Regions from separate parts of the Anaerotignum faecicola genome, predicted to be linked through region 2. Evidence: riboswitches for the same ligand, from Rfam matches in the RefSeq annotation. Region 2 holds a riboswitch; the other holds the start of a gene.
What was found. Region 2 has a riboswitch for FMN ahead of ribD (bifunctional diaminohydroxyphosphoribosylaminopyrimidine deaminase/5-amino-6-(5-phosphoribosylamino)uracil reductase RibD). Riboswitches for the same ligand answer to the same signal wherever they lie in the genome.
Positions count from the first base shown of each region.

Region 1: another riboswitch for FMN. It lies ahead of EJE48_RS03845 (ECF transporter S component); the one in region 2 lies ahead of ribD (bifunctional diaminohydroxyphosphoribosylaminopyrimidine deaminase/5-amino-6-(5-phosphoribosylamino)uracil reductase RibD).

Region 1 is NZ_BHVZ01000001.1:801,082-808,381, forward strand. Features, by position in the region: gene EJE48_RS03830 (PEGA domain-containing protein) at 1-45, opposite strand, end outside; gene EJE48_RS03835 (protein kinase family protein) at 328-1,317, opposite strand; tRNA gene EJE48_RS03840 (tRNA-Lys) at 1,502-1,574, opposite strand; FMN riboswitch at 1,754-1,904, shown strand; gene EJE48_RS03845 (ECF transporter S component) at 2,054-2,707, shown strand; gene EJE48_RS03850 (pyridoxamine 5'-phosphate oxidase family protein) at 2,744-3,229, shown strand; gene EJE48_RS03855 (CCA tRNA nucleotidyltransferase) at 3,519-4,739, shown strand; gene EJE48_RS03860 (aldo/keto reductase) at 4,753-5,583, shown strand; gene EJE48_RS03865 (S-layer homology domain-containing protein) at 5,757-7,300, shown strand, end outside.
Region 2 is NZ_BHVZ01000002.1:152,562-159,861, forward strand. Features, by position in the region: gene hisD (histidinol dehydrogenase) at 1-323, opposite strand, end outside; gene hisG (ATP phosphoribosyltransferase) at 346-984, opposite strand; gene EJE48_RS06545 (ATP phosphoribosyltransferase regulatory subunit) at 968-2,095, opposite strand; gene ribH (6,7-dimethyl-8-ribityllumazine synthase) at 2,328-2,795, opposite strand; gene EJE48_RS06555 (bifunctional 3,4-dihydroxy-2-butanone-4-phosphate synthase/GTP cyclohydrolase II) at 2,843-4,039, opposite strand; gene EJE48_RS06560 (riboflavin synthase) at 4,055-4,702, opposite strand; gene ribD (bifunctional diaminohydroxyphosphoribosylaminopyrimidine deaminase/5-amino-6-(5-phosphoribosylamino)uracil reductase RibD) at 4,683-5,789, opposite strand; FMN riboswitch at 5,978-6,092, opposite strand; gene EJE48_RS06570 (zf-HC2 domain-containing protein) at 6,235-7,200, opposite strand; gene EJE48_RS06575 (RNA polymerase sigma factor) at 7,197-7,300, opposite strand, start outside.

The sequences.
Region 1 (7,300 bases), on a different contig from region 2:
AGAACCAAAGTCCTTCTCGTTTTCCTGAAAATGATATTTCTTCATCCTTTTCTCCTCCTTCGGGGAAAATTTTGCAGAGTTCTTCATCCTCTATTTTAATCCCTAGTCAGAGAAGTTGCAACAAAAAAAGTACTTCGCCCATCGCGAAAGTACTCCTAATCATAGCGGAAGGGTTCGGGAAACAAAGAGTTTCCCGAGTAAAATCCGCAAAGGGGGCTTTGCCCACTTGAGGAAAACCGGGAGTTTCAAGGCTTTGCCGCCGGAACTCATCGGTTTATTCTTCTGTCCTGACAAGTCGAAATCCTGATTTCGACTTAGCGTGTTCTCCTAGCAGCCGCCCGCAATGATACTTTTTAAACGAACCCCGTTCAGCTCCTCCTTCGCCGCCGCCGCAAGCCGCTCGCGCATCGCAGGCGAGACACACGTTCTGCGCCGATTATAATATTCATTGATGAGCCGCAGAAATTTCTCCGGATACAGCAGCATCCCCTGCAATAAAATCATATCTCTCTCGGAAAGGGGGCAATGCCTGCCGTAACGCTCCAGCATAGCAGAAATCCCCGCCGCCGTCCCCTCCGTTTTCTTGAAATAGCGGCGGATATATGCCGCAAGGTCTGCCAATGGCAATTCTGCGATACATTTATCGAAATTCCCCACAAAAATCCTGCCATCCGTCTCCTGCCGCAGTGCCTCCCCCTTGTAGGCATTATGGCAGAAGCCGCCCTCCTGCGCCGTCCGTGCGATCGCCTCCGCATAGCCGCCCCTGCATAGCAGCTCCTCTGCCTCTGCCGCCCGTTCCATGTATGGCTCATAATATTGTAATAGCAATAAATCAATCGCGTCATAGCTGCCCCGTTTGTCGTTCCTGCGGCGCACCTTCGCCAGCTCACTCCGCCGTTTGGCGTATAGCTGCGGCAGGCGGTTTTTCTCCCAGTGTGCCGCCTCGCTTGCAAGCCCCTTTGCCGCCGCATGCATCTCGCCTAAGGTTTCCGCCCCCTGCAAAAAGGTCTCCACGCTGTCCTCCGCCAGTGTCCCCTGCGGCAGCACATCCTCCAGAATATAAAGCGTCCCGTCCTGCCGATAAAACGGCTCGCCCTCCAGTGTCGGGTAGCAGCGGCTGATGTTCGCAAAGCCGTTTTCCCTGAGCCGCTTTTTCACATCAAATGCAAGCCGCAGGCTGTCCGTACTGCCGCGCGGCTTTTTCAGCTCGCAAAGCCCCCTGTCTGTCCGGCAGACCAGACCTGTCCGCGTTCTTGTGCCATGGCGCAGCTGCAAGCCGTAGCCCTCTCGCATGATTTTTTCATAGATCTCCTCCATACTTCACTCCCCCTGTTTCACCGCGACCGAACATCGTCTCTGAAACATTCTATGGGGCAAGGGCAAAAAAAAGAACCATTCCCGACCGTACCGAGAATGGCTGTTATCCTTTAAAATATAAAATTATAAAATATAAAAACGGAATGAACCAACCCTAAGTTAATCCATCCCGCTTTTTTCAAGCTGCGCCTTTAGGGACTCGAACCCTAGACCCACTGATTAAGAGTCAGTTGCTCTACCAACTGAGCTAAAGGCGCATAATGTTTGTTTGCTTTGTTTTGCAATTCCTAACTGCAAGAGATATATTATCACGAACTTGTTCTCCTGTCAACAACATTTTTCAAATTTTTTAAAAAATAATTTTTTCACAAATTTTACATTTTCCTCTTGCACGCAACAGCCTTTTGTGTTATGGTTGAAATGTGAAAAATATAACGTGATTCTTCGGGGCAGGGTGCAATTCCCTACCGGCGGTAAAAGTCCGCGACCCTCAGGTATCTTGAAACGCGAAGTGCTGAAAGATGCGAAAGGCTGATATGGTGCAATTCCATAACCGACGGTAACAGTCCGGATGAGAGAAGAAACTTTGATGCTGTTCATGCGTACCTCGCATGAAAATTCGTTTGCGCGTGCAATGCCCCTTGGAATGTGTTCCGAGGGCTTTTTTATTGCAAAAATACAGTGTCAATCGCAAGTCTTAAGAAGAATCCAATCAGAAAAATTGGAGGAATAAAACATGAAAACGAAATTCAAAACCAGAGATTTAACCATGATTGCCATGATGGGTGCCATCTGCTGCATCCTGCTGCATATTGATTTCCCGCTTCCCTTCCTGCCCCCCTTCATGAACTTTGATCTGGCAGGTCTGGTAGAAATCATCGGCGGCTTTGCCATGGGGCCTTTGCAGGCAGTCTGCATCATTCTGGTGAAAATCCTGCTGAAGCTGGCAACAGAGGGTACCTCCTCCGCATTTACGGGCGAGCTGCAAAACTTCCTGCTCAGCTGTGCGTATGTGCTGCCTCCCGTTATCATGTATCACCAGAAAAAATCTAAAAGAACCGCAATCGTCGGCATGGCAATCAGCTCTGTCTTCACAGGCATCGTTGCCATCTTTACCAACCTGTATATCATCATTCCCTTCTATATGGCACTGATGGGACAGGATATGAGCTATTTCGTAGCCATGTGTACCGAGGTCAACCCTCTGATTTCCAATGTATTCACACTGGCAATCCTTGGGATTCTGCCCTTCAACCTGATTAAATGCGGCATCAACTCCGTTGGCGCAATGCTGCTGTATAAGCACTTAAGCCCCATCATCCACGGCAATGCCTCTGCAAAAAATAAAAAGGCAAACGCCATAAAGAAAGCGGACGAAACAAAAATCTGAGTATAAAAAGCACAGAGAAGCAAAGGAGAAACCGAAATGAAATTCAGCTTAGACAAAAACCTTACCTTTGAACAGGCAAAAGCCCTTTTCTTTGAACAGCTGGGTGATTGGAAGATTATGGCGCTTGCCAGCAGCGTAAACGATTACGTTATGGTGCGCAACGTCAGCTGCCTGTTCTACAATGACAAAATCTATTTCAAAACAGACAAGGACTTCCGCAAAACAAAGCAGCTTTACGAAAACCCCAATGTTGCCCTCTGCTATGGCGGCATTCAGGTGGAAGGGACTGCGAAAAACTGCGGTCTGGTTGTGGATGAGCCCGGCAGAGTGTTTGAAGGCCTTTATAAAAAACACCTCTGGGGCAGCTACAATAAATACAGCCACGAGGATTCCGAAATCATCATCGAGGTAACCCCGAAATTCGTTGAGGTCTGGGATACCAGCGAGGATAACTACGCTTATCAGATTTTCATCGACTTCGATAAAAAAGAGGTTACGGTAAAGCCTTACGATAAGAAATAATTCTCGAAATCCCTTGTATTATTTCCCCTATAGAAAAAAAGAGCATCTGTTCTCCGCAGATGTTCTTTTTTTGTATCAGAAATATTTTTATGGTATAATACCCACGGACATATCCGTGGGTTAGCCGCTTACAGCGTCTATCTGCTGTTTTCACAGCAAATTCTACGATTCGCAGGCATAGCCTGCTCATACCATGCCTTGCGGAAGAAAATATCTGCTTCGCAGCTGCTCTCTTCCTCTGCAAACATGGTATAATAAATGCAAAAATTTCCGAAAAGGAGGAGAAGCCTTGCAGAAGCTGAATATTGCCATTCCGCAGGACGCGGTCTGGATTCTGAATAAACTGAATGAGGGCGGTCACGAAGCGTATATCGTCGGGGGCTGTGTCCGCGATTCCATTCTGGGGCGCATACCGCAGGATTGGGATATCACCACCTCCGCCCTGCCCGAGGAAACCAAGACCATCTTCGACCATACCTTTGATACGGGCATCAAGCATGGCACGATTACCGTCGTCCTGCATCATGAAAATTATGAGGTCACAACCTATCGCATCGACGGCGAATATGCCGACTGCCGCCATCCGGACGAGGTCTCCTTCACCAAAAAGCTGAATGAGGATTTGCTCCGCCGCGATTTTACCATGAACGCCATTGCCTATCACCCCAAGGAGGGCTTTCGCGACCCCTTCCATGGGCAGGAGGATATTGCCGCAGGCATGATCCGCGGCGTGGGTGAGCCGGCAAAGCGCTTTCAGGAGGATGCCCTGCGGATGCTGCGCTGTGTGCGCTTTTCCGCGCAGCTTGGCTTTGCGATTGACCCCGAAACATGGGCGGCTCTCTGCGCCAATACGGCGCTGATTCAGAAAATCAGTGCGGAGCGAATTCGCGAGGAGCTGCAAAAGCTCTGGCTTGCCCCCTTTGCGAAAAAAATGCCCCTGCTCTGGGAAAGCGGTCTGCTCGCACAGATAGATGCGACCCTTTCCGCAAGCCTTATCGCAAACAGCCGGACCCTTTTGGAGGAAATTTCCCTTTGTCCGAAGGATAGTATTCTGCGGTGGTGCATTGTTTTGCAGCATTACCCCCTCAGCGAGGTGAAGGGCTTTTTAAGAGGTATGCGGCTCGATAACCACTCCATCAAGCGGATTTCCCTGCTTCTGGATGAGCTGTCCGCGGATTTGCCGACAGAGCCCTATCCGCTCCGCAAAAAGCTCCGCACCATCGGACAGGAGGCAACAGAGCAGCTTCTGCTTCTGCAAAGCATCCTGCGTCCCGCCTCTCCCCACGCCGAAACAAAAGCCGCCTTGGAAAAAATCCTTGCGGCAGGGGATTGCCTTTCTCTGAAAACCCTTGCCCTAACGGGGCAGGATTTGATGGCACTCGGTGCGCCGCACGGCAAAATCCTAGGCACTATCCTTGCAGAGCTGCTGGATATCGTTCTGCATGCGCCCGAAAAAAATACAAAAGAAACGCTGACAACGCTTGCACTTGCGCTGTTGGAAAAACGGTAAGGAGGAAACAGCCATGATTAGTGAAAAAGGATTTATTTTGGAAAACGGTACGGAAATGCCCTTCCTTGGTTTTGGCACCTATCTGGTGCAGGAGGAAAAAATCATTCTGGATGCGCTGGACTGCGGCTACCGCCATATCGACACCGCCAGAAGATACGAAAACGAAAAAATGATTGGCAACGCCCTACAGCAGTGCGGTATCCCCCGCAGAGAGCTGTTCCTGACCTCTAAGGTCTGGAAAACGGACTTAGGCTATGATAAAACCATGGCAAGCTTTGAAGCCTCCCTCAAGGATTTGCAGGTGCAGTATCTGGATTTGTTCCTCATTCATTGGCCCCTGCCCTTCCCCGGCGCAGATTGGAAGCCGCTGGTAACGGAAAGCTGGAAGGCACTCGAAAGGCTCTATGATGAAGGGGCCGTGCGTGCCATCGGTGTCTGCAATTTCCTGCCGCAGCACCTCCTGCACGTTCTGAAAACCGCCAATACCGCCCCCATGATTGATCAGTTTGAATTCCACCCCGGCTATCCGCAGTATGAAACATTACAGTTCTGCCAGAGCCGCGGCATACAGGCGGAGGCATGGAGTCCCCTTGGCAGAGGGCGGCTTCTGGAGGCCCCTTTGGTTCTGGAGCTTGCGAAAAAATACGGCAAAAGTCCGGCGCAAATCTGTCTGCGCTTCTGCCTGCAAAATAATGTCCTGCCCCTGCCGAAATCCTCCGCACCACAGCGCATGAAGGCAAACCTCGATATCTTCGATTTCGAGATAGAGCAGGAGGATATCTATCGCCTGCTGACCATGCCCCAAACAGGCTGGTCGGGGATTCATCCGGAGCATTTTGAGTAAAGTCGAAATTATTTAGACAGAAGAATAACCTGATAGCGATTGTTTGATCCATACAAAATCACTCGAAATTATTTGCAGCCGCTTGACTGGGTATTTTCCTTGTAATAAAATAAAAATTGTCAAAAACAGCAAATTTTATCGAAAATCATTCATAGCAGAAAGGAAGGAATCTCATGAAAACACGCATACTCTCTTATCTTTTGGTGTTTTCCATGATACTCGCCCTTTTGCCTGCTTCCGCATTGGCAGAAGGGGAAAGTACCACAACGCAGCATGTCACAGCCACAGTGAAACACGCTTTTGACAACAGCGGAGCGGAAACGGGGCAGATTACAGCGCAAATCGAAGCCTATCTGACGGATACGGATGACCAATCCCGCACCGTTAAGCCCTGCGATATCATCTTCTTGATAGAGCAATCCACCTTTATGAATACGCAAACCGATACAACGCAGTATGGGCAGGAGCGAGCGGATATTCTCAATTCCATGGAAAGTCTGCTGAAAAATCTTCCTACCCCCACCACAGACGGCGAACATCGGGTGGCAATCGCAGGCTTTGGGCGTATCAATAACAGCGGCTCATCCGATTCATACATCGAAAGTCAGCACCCCGGCACACAGCTATCTGCAACCCAAAACCCCAGCTTGAACACAGGCTATTATACCTGTGAAAACAATGCTCCTGACTTCCATTCCCAAAGCGGTTGGACAGAATGGGACAAAATCACAGATCACAACGATACAACCCTGCCGGAGATGCCGGAAGGCTATCTTGCCAATGAAAGCTACGATAAAGTCTTTATGAGCATTGACGATGCAAAGAATGTCATTGATGTTGATAAAATGGTATCTTGGCACGCAGGTGCCTCCCGTATGGATGCAGGTCTGCAAATCACAGAGCAGTTGGCAAAAATTGCACAAGCACACAAAGCAACCGACGAGGACCGCAACCTTATCATCTTTGTTGCCGCCAGCTCTCTGCCCTATCAGAACGGCGTAGGCGTTCAGTTTCTCCGCTCTGAGGCGGCACAGGCAGCGGCAACGGAATTGAAAAATAAATATAACGCTACCATCTTCGGCTTTGGTGACTTCCGTGCGCTGAACTTGCAAAACGGAATGTCCTCAGAGGACCAGCGTACACAATTCAATGAAACCATGGCCGGAATCTGCGGCAATTCCACCACACAGGATGGCACACCCTATTTCAAGGGCTTGAGCCAAGTGCATGATATTGGTGAGGCGCTCAATGAGCTGCTGATTCAGATTGACGCAAATGTCAATCCAAATGCGGAACGCCGGCATATCAATGTGGAGAACTTCCAAGAAAAATCCACAGAGCATACCTCGCATACTTGGAAGGAATTGAAAGAGAAACACCATATTCTTACAAGCAGTGCCATCAACGAAACTGCCTCTGTGGATTATTACCGCTTTACGGGGTATGAAAACGGCAATCCGCAATTTGGCACAACCCCCATTCGGCACATCGAGCTGCGCCTTTCCGATATCGGCAGTAGCGACAGCATTCAAACGGCACTCAGCCTTCTGCCGATTCCCCCTGCAGACACAAAAGGGACTGCCTACGGCGAAAAAGCAGTGATTACCATTACCGATCCCGTATGTGTGGACTATAAATGGGCAGGGCGTTGGAGACCGAAATTCGATCCGCCCGACCACGAGCACGCCGCGCGTGGTGTGAAGCACAGCCCCTCAAA
Region 2 (7,300 bases):
ACACCCTCGCGCTCCGTCAGCACAAAATCCGTCCGTTTCTGCTTTTCATGGAAGGCACGAATATGCGCCGCCGCTTCTTTTAAAATCTCCAGAAACGCCGCGTCCGCCTGTGCATACGCCGCCGCCCGTTCCTCCTTGGAAACCTCAAACACCGCAGGTGCCGCGCCATCGAATTGCTCTGCATAGCGTTTCAGTGCCGCATCGCCGCCTTTGCGTACCTCTGCGATAATCTCCGAAACCACGTCCGCCACATTCGTTTTTTCTTCCTCTCTTGCAAAAATTTCTTCTATTTTAATGTCTTTGTAAGCATAGGTTCGAATCATGCCTTCACCTCATTTCTTCTCATCAGTCCTTTTTTTCCAGATTCTCCGCAATCCGATCGCACAATTCGCGGATGCTTGCATTATTGAATTTATAGCTGACCTTATTCGCAATCAGCCTTGCGCTGATTGGCACAACCGTTTCAATGACCTCAAGATTATTTTCTCGGAGGGTTGTTCCCGTTTCCACAATATCTACAATGACATCGCTCATTTTCAGAATCGGGGCAATCTCAATCGAGCCATGTAATTCGATAATATCAATTTCTCTGCTCTGCTTTCTGTAAAATTCTCTTGCGATATTGGGGAATTTTGTTGCCACGCGCAGGGTATGTCCCCCATCGGGACGTTCTCCCTTCACGCCTGCCACCGCCATGCGGCATTTGCCCATGCCTAAATCCAAGAGCTCATACACATCCGAGGACTGCTCCAGAAGAATATCCTTCCCGACTACACCGATATCCGCCGCGCCGCGTTCCACATAAACCGCCACATCCGAGGGCTTTACCCAGAAATACCGCACGCCGTTTTCCTCGTTTTCAAAAATCAGCTTTCTGCCGCCCTCATGAATGGAAGGACAGCCATAGCCGATTGCCTCAAAAATATCATACGCCTTTTCGCCCAATCTGCCCTTCGGCAGTGCGATGTTAATCCAGTTCCGCAACGATTTCAAGCCCCCTATCCTTCATACAAAGCAGCTGCTTATATTTCACGTTTCCCGTATTTTTTCTCTGCACCAGAACACTCTGCCCGTTATCGGTCAGCATCTGCGCCGCCTGCGCCAGAGCCGCCACATCCGCGCCCTCCTCATAAAGCAGGAGTGTATCCACATCGTATTCCTTTTCCTTGGAATCAAAGCGTTCCAACAAATCCAGATAAACCGCAAAGCCGATGGCATCCGCATCCTTACCCAATTTCCGCAGCAGGTTGTCATATCTGCCGCCGCTGAGAATGCTGCTGGGCACACCGTTGATAAAGCCCTGAAAAATGATGCCCGTATAGTAATCCATATCGTTCACGATAGAAAAATCGAGGTTCACCTTTTCCTCATTGCCGCCGATTTTCAGACACCGCAGGATATTTTCCAGCTCCTGCACCGCCTGCTCCATTTTTTCATTACAGCAAAGCGCCTTCGCCTGCGGCAGGGTTTCCTCCAGACTGCCATACAGACTCGCCAGTCCCTCCAATCTCTCAGTCAAATCCGCCGCAACGCCGTTTTCCTTACAAACTGCGCGAATCCCATGGATATTCTTCTCGCTGATGCAATCGAGGATTCTATCCTGCTGTGCATAAGGCAAAGCAACCTCCTCCATCAGCCCTGCCACAAAGCCCATGTGAGAAACATCCAGTATATAAGCGTCGCTGATGACTTTCAGGCTTTTCTGCGCCAGTAAAAGCACCTCAAGCGTGGCGTATGCATCCACCTCGCCGATATATTCCAAGCCAACCTGCATGATTTCCTTGTATTCACCTGCGCCCTTTCTGGCACGATATACATTTTCGTTATAATACACGCGTTCTGCCGTATCTCGGCTTCCCTTCGTATTCTTCACGATAGAAAGGGTCACATCCGGCTTGAGCGCCAAAAGCTTGCCGTCCAGTCCCGTAAAGGTCAGGATGGCTTCGCTGTGCAGAAAGCTTCTGTTCTCCGCATAAAAATCGTACTCCTCAAATTTGCTCATCTTAAATTTTCGATAGCCATATTGTTCAAACAAGGCACGCAGGCTGAAGCTGACCCGCTCCTCTTTTTTCAAAAGCATTTCTTCCGGTTTCATTCAAATTCCACACCCTTTCTGTTCTGAAAATAGTGTATCGCATTTTAACGCTTTAGTCAAGTAGAACGCTAAAGCATATCCCTCAAATTTTACAATATAGTCTACACGTTTTTGTGCATTCTGTCCAGTGGACATTTGTCTTTTTCTGTTTTTTCTGCAATAAAATAGGCTGTTTCTACCTATTTAATAGCAGAAACAGCCTATTTGCCGAATCTATATCCAAAAAGCCCTTTTATTTCTCCAGTTCCCGAATCAGGTTTACCATCTCAATCGCGCTGACCGCACAATCGTAGCCCTTGTTACCTGCTTTTGTGCCGGCACGTTCAATCGCCTGTTCGATGTTTTCCGTTGTCAGCACACCAAACATCACAGGAATGCCTGTTTCCAGAGAAACCGCCGCAATCCCCTTGGAAACCTCGTTGCAGACAAAATCATAATGGCTGGTGGAGCCACGGATGACTGCGCCCAAGCAAATCACAGCATCATATTTGCCGCTTTTCGCCATTTTGGATGCAATCAGGGGAATTTCAAATGCGCCGGGCACCCATGCCACGTTGACATCCTCTTCCGCTACATCATGCCGCACCAGACCGTCCATCGCACCGCTCAACAGCTTTGCTGTGATAAATTCGTTGAATCTTGCCGCTACAATACCGATTTTAATCTGCTTCGATACCAGTTTACCTTCAAATGTTTTCATTTTTATTCCCTCTTTTCTTTCATTTTTTCCTTCATATTTCAGATTCTTTAATATTTCAGATAATGTCCCATGCGTTCCTGTTTTGTTTTCAGATAGAATAAATCATGTGTTGTTGCATCCATCTGGATCGGCACGCGCTCCGTAATTTCAATCCCAAATTCCTCCAGCTGATATACCTTATCGGGATTGTTAGTCAAAAGACGCATGCTTTTTACGCCCAATTCGCGCAGAATCTGTGCGCCGATATAGTATTCTCTCTGGTCGCCCTTGAAGCCAAGGGAAAGATTTGCTTCCAAGGTATCCATACCCTGCTCCTGCAATTCATAGGCGCGCAGCTTATTGATTAAGCCGATACCACGCCCCTCCTGCCGCATATAAAGCAGGATGCCGCGTCCTTCCTTTTCAATCTGCGTCATAGCAGCGGCAAACTGCTGTCCGCAGTCGCACCGCAGGGAGCCGAAGGTATCCCCTGTCAGGCACTCGGAATGAACTCTGCAAAGCACATCCTTGCCATCACCGATATCGCCCTTTACCAGTGCTACATGATGCTCGCCATTCAGCAGATTGACGAAGCCATACGCCATAAAATCGCCGTATTTTGTGGGCATTTTAACAGCTGCCTTCTGTTCTACCAGCTTTTCATGGCATTTGCGGTAATTCTGCAAATCCCGAATGGTAATGAATTTGATATCCCATTGCTTTGCCAGCTTCATCAGCTCAGGCGTACGCATCATGGTACCATCCTCACGCATGATTTCGCAGCACAGCCCACACTCCTTCAAGCCTGCCAGTCTGCATAAATCAACGGTTGCTTCGGTATGCCCTTCCCGTTCCAGAACGCCGTTTTTCTTTGCCAGGAGAGGGAACATGTGACCCGGTCTGCGGAAATCCTCAGGCTTTGCATCATCCGAAACGCATGCAAGCGCTGTGATAGAGCGTTCTGCCGCAGAAATGCCTGTTGTGGTTGCCACATGGTCGATGGAAACCGTAAATGCTGTTTCGTGATTATCCGTATTCTGCTGTACCATCTGCGGAATCCGCAATTTCCGCACATATTCCTCAGACATAGGCATACAAATCAAGCCCTTGCCATAGCATGCCATGAAGTTGATGTTTTCTGTGGTTGCAAATTCTGCCGCGCAGATGAAATCCCCTTCGTTTTCTCTATCGGGATCATCTGTTACCAAAATGATTTTGCCGTTGCGCAATTCCTCCAACGCTTCCTCTACTGTGTTAAACTGCATGATGTATTCTCCTCCTTAAAATCCGTATTTCGATAAAAAATCCATTGTAATTGTATTTTTCGGCTGCTGCTCTGCTTTCGGGCAAACCAGCTTTTCTACATATTTTCCAATGATATCCGTTTCCAGATTTACCAAATCGCCTTCTCTGCGGTTCTTCAAAATGGTTTGGCTGACCGTATGCGGAATGGCAGAAATGGAAAACTCGCTTTCTCCGACCTCCGCCACTGTCAGGCTAATGCCATCAATGGTTATGGAGCCCTTTTCAACGATATATCGCATCAGCTCCGCCTTCGCCTGTATGGTATACCAAATGGCTGTATCATCCCGACGCACGCGGATCACCTTTCCCACACCGTCTACATGGCCTGCAACAATATGCCCGCCAAAGCGTCCGTCTGCCGCCATGGCTCTTTCCAGATTCACAGGCGTTCCCATTGTCAGCCCTGCCAGAGAGGAACGGTTCAGCGTTTCGTGCATCACATCTGCGGAAAAGCCATGCGAAAACAGCTCCGTTACTGTCAGGCAAATGCCGTTGACCGCAATGCTGTCACCGATTTTGGTTCCCTCCAAAACCGTATCCGCATGAATGGTCAAGACCGCAGAATGCTGTCCGTGCTTGATTCTCTCAACCCTTCCGATTTCCTCAACAATTCCCGTGAACATCTCTGCTCACCTCGCTCTCTATCAGAAAATCCTCTCCCAGAGGAATGATTTTGCTGTTCTTTAAATAAAATGCCTCTGCTGGCGTTGCAACGCCCTGCCCCTCGATAGGGGTTTTTGCCGTCCGTCCGCCGAATAATTTCGGTGCGATATATGCCTGTACCTTTTGCACAATGCCTTCCTCCAATGCTGTCCAATGGAGTGTACCGCCGCCCTCTATCAGAATGCTGTCAATTTCCTGCTCCCCTAATTTTTGCATCAATTCCTGCAAATCAACATGCCCGTTTTTTTCGTTCACCTGTAGGATTTGACAGCCTGCCGCCAGATATGCCTCCTGTTTTTCCCTATCCGCACAGCAGGTTGCAAGGATGGTCGGTATTTCCTTCGCCGTTGCAACAATTTGCGTATCCAACGGTGTGCGAAGGTGTGTATCGCAAATAATGCGAATCGGGTTTTTTCCGCCCTCCATCCTGCAATTTAACATAGGGTTATCTGCCAATACCGTTCCCACACCCACCATAATTGCAGTATATTTATGCCTTTGCTCTTGCACATGTGCTCTTGCCGTTTCCGATGTAATCCATTTAGATGCACCTGTGTAGGTTGCAATTTTTCCGTCCATCGTCATCGCATATTTCATTACCACAAAGGGACGCTTTGTTTGAATATAGTGGAAAAACACCTCATTCAAGCGATCACATTCCTCCTCCAGCATGTGCTCCGTTACCTCTATGCCATGCTCTCGTAAAATCCGAATTCCCTTTCCTGCCACAAGCGGATTGGGGTCTGCCGAACCGACCACCACGCGCCGAATGCCTGCCTCCAGAATGGCATCTACACAGGGCGGCTGTCTGCCCTGATGGCAGCAAGGCTCTAATGTGACATAAAGCGTCGCTCCCTGCGGCGATTTTTTGCAATTTGCCAATGCGTTTCGCTCTGCATGCGGCTCACCGCATTTTTCATGCCACCCCTGACCGATGATTTCACCATCCTTCACAAGCACTGCCCCTACCATCGGGTTCGGTGCCGTCCATCCGAGCCCATTTTTCGCAAGCATGAGTGCAAGCTCCATATATTCTGAATCCTTCATAGAATCCCTCCAGACAGATTTCAAAAATACAAAATAAGAAATGCTCCGAACAGAATCGCTCAGAGCATCAGAAACACACACACCAAAAGACTCCCTGTGCCAAAATAAGAAAAGCTCCGGAATGTTCAAAAACAATCCAGAGCAGATATCTCAAAAAGACACAGAAAAGAAACACTTTTCCTGCATTCATCCATCTTCTTTCATCCAGACTATACTGTCGGCTTCGGAGTTTCACCGAATCATGCCTTGCGGCTCGTGGGCTGTACCACCGGTAGGGACTTTCACCCTGCCCTGAAGATTCTATTTATTTACGAGACCAGTATATGCGTTTGTCAGAGATTTGTCAAGCTATTTTTTGCAAAACATATCAAAATTCTCTGTCCCCAAGAAAATTTCAGCAAAAAAAGAACACGGCTTTTCTCGTAAAAATCCACCGTGTCCCTTTTTATTTTTCCGTTACCGAAATGCTGATTGTGTGCGATGCACCGTCCGCCTCGCCTTGGAAAAGCGCCTGTATTTCGCCCAGCTTGCCGACCTGCTCCAGAAAATCTGCATAATTTGCCACAGGAATCACCGCCTGAATCACATCATCCACACTGCTTCCCTCATAACCGCCGGCTTCCTCTATGCTCTTGCGAATTGCCTGCAAGGCTGTCTCCTTTTCTGCCACCTGAAGTGTCATGCTGTCCGCCGCATTGCTGTCCGCAGCGCGTGTGCCGCTCACCAATGTCTCGCTGTCCATCGCATTTTCCGCTTCACTTGCATATAAAGCTGCTTTCGGCATGGTTGCCGCTCCCTCCGACCGAAAAGACTTTGCCGTTTCCTTCGGAGTTGTTTCCTTCGGAGTTGCTTCTTTGGGTGTAGTTTCTTTTGGTGCCGTTTTCTGCGAAACAGGTTTTTTTACTTTCTTTGTTTCCTGCTCAGAAAAATCCTCCTTGGTATCGGATTTTTCCGCCGCATTGTTCTCTGTCGCGCTGTCCGCCGCAATCTGTTCTGCCGCTTCCTCGCCCGTATCCGCCGTCAGCGCAGTATTCTCAAACAGAATCTGCTCTATCTCCTCGTTCTGGTTCTGCCGCATTTCCAGCATCCCCCTCGTGCCGCCTGCTACCACAACCACAAGCACCGCCGCCGCGATCATGCTCATCTGCTTCCAGCCATGCTTCTTCTTTGCAGGGAAAGGCACAATCTTGCGTTCCGCCTGCAGCTTCTGCATCAGCTCTGTATGATAGCCTTCAGGGAGTTCCTCGTCAGGAAGGCTTGCCAAAGCGTTTTTCATTTCCTTCTGCTGCGCCAGCTCTTCTCTGCAAGCCGCACAGCCTTCCAAATGCGTTTCGATTTCTGCTGTTTCCTCTGCCGTGGTTTTGTTTTCCAAATACGCCCAGAGCAGCTTTTTCACTTTATCACAATTCATTGCCTTCCCTCCTTTCCTCTCTTATGACGAATAAAATGTGCATCTTGTTCCCGTAATTTTAAAATTTCCTGCTTTAATTGATTTCGCCCACGGGAAATAC